Regions from separate parts of the Nocardiopsis oceanisediminis genome, predicted to be linked through region 2. Evidence: riboswitches for the same ligand, from Rfam matches in the RefSeq annotation. Region 2 holds a riboswitch; the other holds the start of a gene.
What was found. A riboswitch is a leader RNA that binds a small molecule or an ion and turns the genes downstream of it on or off. The one in region 2 is predicted to bind glycine.
Positions count from the first base shown of each region.

Region 1: it holds a riboswitch for glycine, as region 2 does, so the genes downstream of both, gcvT (glycine cleavage system aminomethyltransferase GcvT) here and gcvP (aminomethyl-transferring glycine dehydrogenase) in region 2, are expected to answer to the same signal.

Region 1 is NZ_JAFMZJ010000001.1:1,867,825-1,871,881, forward strand. It holds gene J0910_RS08495 (serine hydroxymethyltransferase) at 1-1,229, opposite strand, end outside; gene gcvH (glycine cleavage system protein GcvH) at 1,235-1,615, opposite strand; gene gcvT (glycine cleavage system aminomethyltransferase GcvT) at 1,809-2,930, opposite strand; glycine riboswitch at 3,080-3,179, opposite strand; gene J0910_RS08510 (3-deoxy-7-phosphoheptulonate synthase) at 3,420-4,057, opposite strand, start outside.
Region 2 is NZ_JAFMZJ010000001.1:2,928,139-2,932,195, reverse strand. It holds gene gcvP (aminomethyl-transferring glycine dehydrogenase) at 1-1,440, opposite strand, end outside; glycine riboswitch at 1,575-1,663, opposite strand; gene J0910_RS12960 (MerR family transcriptional regulator) at 1,870-2,472, opposite strand; gene J0910_RS12955 (hypothetical protein) at 2,968-3,579, shown strand; gene J0910_RS12950 (PrsW family intramembrane metalloprotease) at 3,576-4,057, shown strand, end outside.

The sequences.
Region 1 (4,057 bases), 1.1 Mb from region 2:
ACCCGGCCGCGCAGCGCGGCGGAGTCGTAGCCCGGCTTGAGCGCCTCGGCGATGATGTCGGCGACCTCGGTGAAGTCGGCGTCGCCGAAGCCCCGGGAGGCCAGCGCCGGGGTGCCGATGCGCAGCCCGGAGGTGACCATCGGCGGCCGCGGGTCGTTCGGCACCGCGTTGCGGTTCACCGTGATGCCGATCTCGTCCAGCCGGTCCTCGGCCTGCTGGCCGTCGAGCTCGGAGTCGACCAGGTCGACCAGGACGAGGTGGACGTCGGTCCCGCCGCTGGCCACCTTGACCCCCGCCTCGGCGGCGTCGGCCTGGGTGAGCCGCTCGGCGAGCAGCCGCGCCCCGGCCACGGTGCGGCGCTGCCGGTCGGCGAACTCCTCCGAGGCGGCGGCCTTCAGCGCGACCGCCTTGGCGGCGATCACGTGCTCCAGCGGACCGCCCTGCATGCCCGGGAAGACCGCGGAGTTGATCTTCTTGGCGTACTCCTGCTTGCACAGGATCAGGCCGCCGCGGGGGCCGCCCAGGGTCTTGTGCGTGGTGGTGGTGACGATGTCGGCGTGCGGCACCGGGTTGGGGTGCAGCCCCGCCGCGACCAGCCCGGCGAAGTGCGCCATGTCCACCATGAGCAGGGCGCCGACCGAGTCGGCGATCTCCCGGAACCGGGCGAAGTCCAGCTGCCGCGGGTAGGCCGACCAGCCGGCCACGATCATCGCCGGCCGGTGCTCCTCGGCGAGCTTGGCCACCTCGTCGTAGTCGACCAGGCCGTCGGCGTCGCGGACGTGGTACGGGACCGGGTTGAGGATCTTCCCGGAGTAGTTGATCTTCATCCCGTGGGTGAGGTGGCCGCCGTGCGCCAGGTCCAGCCCGAGGATGGTGTCGCCCGGCTTGAGCAGGGAGAAGTAGACCGCGGTGTTGGCCTGGGCGCCGGAGTGCGGCTGGACGTTGGCGTGCTCGGCGCCGAACAGGGCCTTGGCCCGGTCGATGGCGAGCTGCTCCACGACGTCCACGTGCTCGCAGCCGCCGTAGTAGCGGCGGCCCGGGTAACCCTCGGCGTACTTGTTGGTGAGAACGGTGCCCTGCGCCTCCAGCACGGCGCGCGGGGCGAAGTTCTCCGAGGCGATCATCTCCAGGGTGTCGCGCTGGCGGGACAGCTCGCTGTCCACGGCCGCGGCGACCTCGGGGTCGAAGTCGGCGAGCGTGCGGTCGAGAAGGTCGTCCTGGTCGCTCATGCTGATCAGCCCTCGCCTTCGGTCAGCTGGGTGTACTGCTCGGCGGTGAGCAGGTCCTTCGGCTCCTCGGACAGCTCGACCTTGAACAGCCAGCCCTGGCCGTAGGGGTCGCTTCCGATGACCTCGGGGTCCTCCACAGCGGCCTGGTTGACCTCGACCACCTCGCCGGCGACCGGCGCGTAGAGGTCGCTGACCGACTTGGTGGACTCGATCTCGCCGCAGGTGTCTCCGGGGGAGACGGTGTCGCCGGAGTTCGGGGGGTCCACGAAGACGATGTCGCCCAGTGCCTCGGCGGCGTACTTCGTGATGCCGACGGTGGCGACGCCTTCGTTGACGGCCACCCACTCGTGTTCGCTGGTGTAGCTCAGCTCAGCGGGAACGCTCAATTTGGATTCTCCAGGAGGATCTGTGCTGTCGACCGGTCCGCGCCCGTTCGCTGTGCGCGCCCTCGGCCTCGGAGTGCAGGCCTCTGTCGCGGTCCGCACCCCACCCACCTGCAAATTGTGCCGGGTGGCGGGGGCGGAGCGCACGCCAGGTCCGCGTCCGGAGCGCCTGCGGGCGCCGGACGCGGCCGGCGGGCTAGCGCTCCCGCTTGTAGAACGGCAGGTCGACCACGTCGACCTCCTCGCTGCGGCCGCGGACGTCCACGCTGAACGCACCCGCGGAGGTGTCCAGTTCGGCGTCGACGTAGGCCATCGCGATGGGCTTGCCGAGGGTCGGGGAGGGCGCACCGCTGGTGACCGACCCCACTTCGACCCCGTCGCGCAGCACCGGCATGCCCTTGCGCACCGGGCGGCGGCCCCGGCCGACCAGCCCGATGAGCTTGCGGGAGCGGCCCTGGTCCGCGGCGCGCCGCAGCGCCTCGCGGCCGACGAAGTCGCCCTCCTTCTCGAACTTGACCACCCGGCCCTGGCCGGCGTCGAACGGGGTGAGGTCCCGGCTCAGCTCCTGGCCGTACAGCGGCATCCCGGCCTCCAGGCGCAGGGTGTCCCGGGAGGAGAGCCCGGCGGGCACCAGCCCGTGCGGCTCGCCGGCCTTGAGCAGGGCCTCCCACACCGCGGGGGCGTCCGAGGCCTCGACGAAGAGCTCGAAGCCGTCCTCGCCGGTGTAGCCGGTGCGGGCGAGCAGCACCGGGTGCCCGGCCACGGTGTGCCGGTAGCCCGCGTAGTACTTGATGCCGTCCAGGTCGGCGTCGGTCAGCGGGGCGAGGATCCCGACGGCGGCCGGGCCCTGCAGCGCGATCAGCGCGGTCTCGGCGGAGCGGTCCTCGACGCGGGCGTCGAAGCCGGCGGCGCGCTCGGTGAGCGCGGCCAGCACCGTGCCGGCGTTGGCCGCGTTGGCCACCACCAGGTAGTGCTCCTCGCCGAGCCGGTAGACGATGAGGTCGTCCAGGACGCCGCCGTCGGCGTCGGTGATCATCGTGTAGCGGGCCCGGCCCACCGCGACCTTGGACAGGTGGCCGACGAGGGCGTGGTCGAGCACGGCGGCGGCCTCCGCGCCGAGCACGTGGATCTCGCCCATGTGGGACAGGTCGAAGAGTCCGGCCTTCTCCCGGACCGCGGTGTGCTCGGCCTTCTCGCTGCTGTAGCGGAGCGGCATCAGCCAGCCCGCGAAGTCGACGAGGGTGGCGCCGAGCGCCTCGTGTGCGGCGCGGAGCGGGGTCTCGCGCGGTTCCGCGGAATCGCTGCCGGCGGCTGTCATGGTGACTCCTGAGAGGATGGTCGTCGGTCGGAAACCAGGGCTGTGGCCATCCTCCCCCTCTGTCATCGGTGCCTGAGAGCTTCACCGCGCGCACGGCGCGGCTTGCACCTTCGGCGAGGGGCACCGGCGCCCCTGCTTTCCAGAGTGGTCTCGTCCGTGCGGTCCGTCTCGCCTGAGAGGTTCTCTGGGGAGGAATTGCTCCTTCGGCGGCCCGCGCCGGCTGCGCGGGCGCTCTCCCGCACGGGGTCGGCGACCGGGAGCCAGCCTAGCAGCGACGCCGGTCACATCCCAGGCCCGGGCGGCGGCGCCCGGGCCCGGCCCCAGGTCGGCGCGGGCCGATGGCGCCGTGCCGCAGCACCGCCCGCACGCCGCGCTCCGGCCCGGCCAGGGCGGAGACGCCGGCGAGCGAGAGCCCTCCGGCGCACCGGCGGGCGCACGGCGAAGGCCCCGCGGCGGAACCGCCGCGGGGCCTTCGCCGTGCGCCCGGGGTCAGGCCTTGCGCCGGCCGCGGACCGCCTCGGCCAGGCCCTGCAGCACCTGCTCGGTGGTGGACCAGCTCATGCACTTGTCGGTGATGGACTGCCCGTAGACCAGGTCGGCGGGGTCGCCCAGCTTCTGCGCCCCCTCCTCGATGAAGCTCTCCAGCATGACGCCCACGATGCCCTGCTGCCCCTCGGCGATCTGGTCGGCGATGGCCTGGGCGACCAGCGGCTGGCGCTTGTGGTCCTTGCCGCTGTTGGCGTGGCTGGCGTCGATCATGACGCGGCGGCGCAGTCCGGCCGCCTCGATGGTGTCCAGCGCGGGCCCGACCTCTTCGGCGCCGTGGTTGGGGCCGGAGCGGCCGCCGCGCAGGATGACGTGGCAGTCGGCGTTGCCGGAGGTGACGACGACCGAGCCGGCGCCGGCCGGGTCGACGCCGAAGAAGGTGTGCGAGGCGGCGGCGGCCCCGCAGGCGTCCACCGCGACCTGCACGTCGCCGTCGGTGCCGTTCTTGAACCCGACCGGCATGCTCAGGCCGCTGCTGAGCTGGCGGTGCACCTGGCTCTCGGTGGTGCGGGCGCCGATGGCGCCCCAGCTCACCGCGTCGGCGATGTACTGCGGGGTGATCGGGTCGAGGAACTCGGTGC
Region 2 (4,057 bases):
CTCGTGGTCCAGGTAGTCGACGCCGCGGCGGAGCCCTTCCGGCAGCGCCTCCAGGCCCCGGGCGGGGGCCTGCTCGGCGGCGTCCTTGCCGGAGAAGGCGGCGATCACCGCGGCGACGTGCGCGCCGGTGGTCGTCTCGTCGCAGCTGATGCCGACCGTGTCGGCGTCCACCCGGAGCAGGTTGATCCCGCGCGCGGCGGCCGCCTCGAGCTTGGCCTCGGCGCCGGCGGGCACCCGGACCCGCAGCGTGTCGAAGAAGGAGCCGTGCAGCACCTGGAAGCCGCGGGAGCGGAGCCCCTCGGCGAGCCGTGCGGTGTGCCCGTGCACCCGCTCGGCGATCTCGCGCAGCCCGCGGGGGCCGTGGTAGACCGCGTACATGCCGGCCATGACCGCCAGCAGCACCTGGGCGGTGCAGATGTTGCTGGTCGCCTTCTCCCGGCGGATGTGCTGCTCGCGGGTCTGCAGGGCGAGCCGGTAGGCGGGCCTGCCCGCGTTGTCCACCGAGACGCCGACCAGCCGGCCGGGCATCTGGCGCTGCAGGCCCTCGCGGACCGACATGTAGCCGGCGTGCGGGCCGCCGAAGCCCATCGGGACGCCGAACCGCTGGGTGGAGCCGACCGCGATGTCGGCGCCGAGCTCGCCCGGGCTGCGCAGCACGGTCAGCGCGAGGATGTCCGCGGCGACGACGGCCAGGGCGCCGGCCTCGTGCGCGGCGTCGATGACCGGCTTGGGGTCGCGCACCGCGCCGGAGGCGCCCGGGTACTGCACCAGCACGCCGAACGCGTCGCCCTCGGGCAGCCCCTCGGCCAGGTCGGCGACGACGATCTCGATGCCGAGCGGCTCGGCGCGGGTGCGCAGCACGTCCAGGGTCTGCGGGAAGACGTCGGCGTCCACCACGAAGGTGGCGGTCTTGGCCTTGGTCGCCCGCCGGGCCAGGGTCATCGCCTCGGCGGCGGCGGTGGCCTCGTCCAGCAGCGAGGCGCCGGAGACGGCCAGCCCGGTCAGGTCGGAGACCATGGTCTGGAAGTTGAGCAGCGCCTCCAGCCGGCCCTGGGAGATCTCCGGCTGGTACGGCGTGTAGGCCGTGTACCAGGCGGGGTTCTCCATGATGTTGCGCAGGATGACCGGCGGGGTGACGGTGTCGTAGTAGCCGAGGCCGATCATCGAGGTGCGCACGGTGTTCCGGTCGGCCAGGGCGCGCAGCTCGGCCAGGGCCTCGGTCTCGCCGGCCGGGGCGGGCAGGGCGAGCTCGGCCGGGGTGCCGGGGGCGGTGAGGATCGACTCCGGGACCGCCGCCGCCATCAGGGCCGAGGTGGAGTCGTACCCGACCGCCTTCAGCATCTCGGTGATCGCGGAGGGGTCCGGGCCGATGTGCCGGTCGGCGAATTCACGGGCCGGCGCCCCTGCTGCGGCGGGTTTCGGGGTCGGCTGCTCCGGCATGGAGACCTCCTGGTCGCATCGGCCGCGGACGCGGCTGCTCTCCTCGGTGTCTCCCCCTCTGTCGCTCGCTGCCGTGCCGGCCGCGCGACCGTGCGGGCGTGGCGCGTACCGCACGTCCGCAGCTTCAGAGTGGCCTTCTCCGCGCGGTCCCTGGTGCCTGAGAGGTTACTGGGGAGTATTGCCCCGTCGGCGCCCCTGCCGGGGTCTCTCCCGCGCGGTATCAACGGCCGGTGATGAACTTTTCCCTGCAATTATCCACCGAATCGCCCGTTTCGTGCACCACGTCACGTGCACGGACGCGGTCCGGGGCGCCGCCCGCCCGCGGGCGCGCGGCCCCGGGCGGACCCGGTGGACGGATTCCCGACCGTACTCGATGCCGCTCCGCCGCGCATGCCCGGCCCCGCCCCGCGGCGGCCGGGCCGGCGCCGGTCAGCCCGTCCGGCGCTCCCGGCGCCGCCGGGCCAGCTCGTCGCCGGGGTGCGGCTCGTCCGGCAGCGGCTCGGCCAGCCGCTCCCCCGGCAGCTGCCCCAGGGCGCCCTCCAGCTCCCGCCAGACCCGCCCCAGGGCGATGCCGAACATGCCCTGGCCGCCCTGCATGAGCTCGACGACCTCGGTCGGCGAGGTGCACTCGTAGACGCTGACCCCGTCGCTCATCAGGGTGATGTGCGGCAGGTCGGAGGTGTCCCGGCCGCGCAGGTGCTCCACCGCGGTCCGGATCTGCTGCAGCGAGATCCCGGTGTCCAGCAGCCTCTTGACCACTTTGAGCATGAGGATGTCGCGGAAGCTGTAGAGCGGGACGGAGGCCGCGCCGGGTTCGGGCAGCACGCTCGGCCCGACCAGCCGGGTCCGCGCCCAGTAGTCGAGCTGGCGGTAGGTCACACCGGCCGCCGCACACGCCGTGGGACCGCGATAGCCGATGTCCATGGGCAGCGCCACCACGTCCTCTTCACACAGCAGACCCTGCTCCCCCGCTCGCCGTATCGCCGCTCGCCCGGGGAGGGAGGCCCGCTGATTGCCGCTCGTAACCGCCACGCCGAACCTCCGGCTCCTCGGCCCACGGCGGTTGACAGGGGGTTGCGAAGGGTGCGCCGCGGGTGCTTCGACATTGAAGGTAAGCCGGTCCGGCGGAGAGCGTCAACGACACTCATCGGCGCGTCGCGGAACCTTTCGACGAGCACGCGCTGAACACCGTTCCGGCGGCCTTTTCGGCAGCTCACGACCATGTTAAGCACACACCGGGGTGCTCGCGGACACGACACGCCAAGGATTCGGGCACGGGAGGCGGCCGCCCGAATCGGCGCTCACCCCCCGTCACCGGCTGTGATCCTCGCCACGGTCACGGAGCGTCCCCGGTCCCGGTCCGGGCCCGCCGGGGCCGCGCCCCTCCCTCCGGCGTGAAAAACCGCGCAAAGCTCCGCCAAGTCGGCGGACGCCCCGGGGCGCGCCCCGCACGGCGGTGCTTGGCTGGTCGGAGAGGCCCGCAGACCGTGCGGGGACGGCACCGCACCGGACCGGCGAGGGGGAGCGATGGCTCGGCAGGGCGAGGAGCGGGGCCCGGCGCCCCGCGGGCGCGGCGGCGGATGGCTCCCGCTCGGGGCGGCGGCCGGCACGGTCGTCCTGCTCACCGCGGGCTGGCCCGCGCTGGACGCCGCCGTGGCGGGCACCGCCCCCGTCGATCCCGGGCGCCCGGTGCAGGTGGGGACCGGGCACGGGCACACCGCCTCGGTCGAGTTCGGTCCGGGCTGGACGCTGGACGAGGGGCGGAGCCGGGACGGCCGGAGCTACCTGTTCACCCGGGGCCCGGTGGAGCTGCGGCTGGCGGCGGTGGGCCCGGCCGGCCCGGCCGCCCCCGACGAGCTCTGGGAGGGGCTGCGCCGGATCGTCCGGGTCGACGACCCGACCGCCCGGCTGGGCGAGCCGCGGCCGGTCACCTCGGAGCACGGCGCCGAGGGGCGGACCGGCCCGATGCGCGGCGACGCCGCCTCCGGGAGCGCCGCGGTGTTCAGCGCCCCCGGCGGCGAGCTGGCCGTGGAGATGGTGCTGGCGGCCGGCCCCGGCGCCCCCGCGGAGCGGCTGGAGGAGGCGGAGCGGGTGTTCGACACGGTGGCGTTCGGCGAGGACTCCGGGGAGGCGCCGTGAACCGGGCGTCCCCGGAGCGGAGGAGCACCGGGGCCGGGCCGGAGCGGGCCGGCGTCCCGCGCCCGCGGCGGTCCGCCCGGCACGCGACCGGGCGCGATCCGGGCCTGCGCGGGCCCGGGCGGCGCCCCGAGGTGACCGCCTCGCTCGCCGCGGCCGCGGTCTTCGCGCTGCTCTGCGCCGCGGGGACGGTCTCCACCGCCGTGCGCGCCGGCGGTCTGGTCCGGGTCTTCCCGGTCGAGGCGCTGCTGGCCGCGGCGGTCCTCGCCGCGGTACTGGCCGCCGGGTACTGGGCGCTGCGCCGGATCCGCCCGGTGCGCCCGCCGGGGGCGGCCGCGGCCGCCGCCGCGCTGCTCTGGGGCGCCGCGGCCGCGACCGGCCTGGCCCTGATCGCCAACGCCGCCCTGCTGTCGGTGTGGAACTCGGTGCTGGGCGTACCGGCCGGCACCTCCTGGGGGCCGTCGCTGACCGCCCCGGTCAA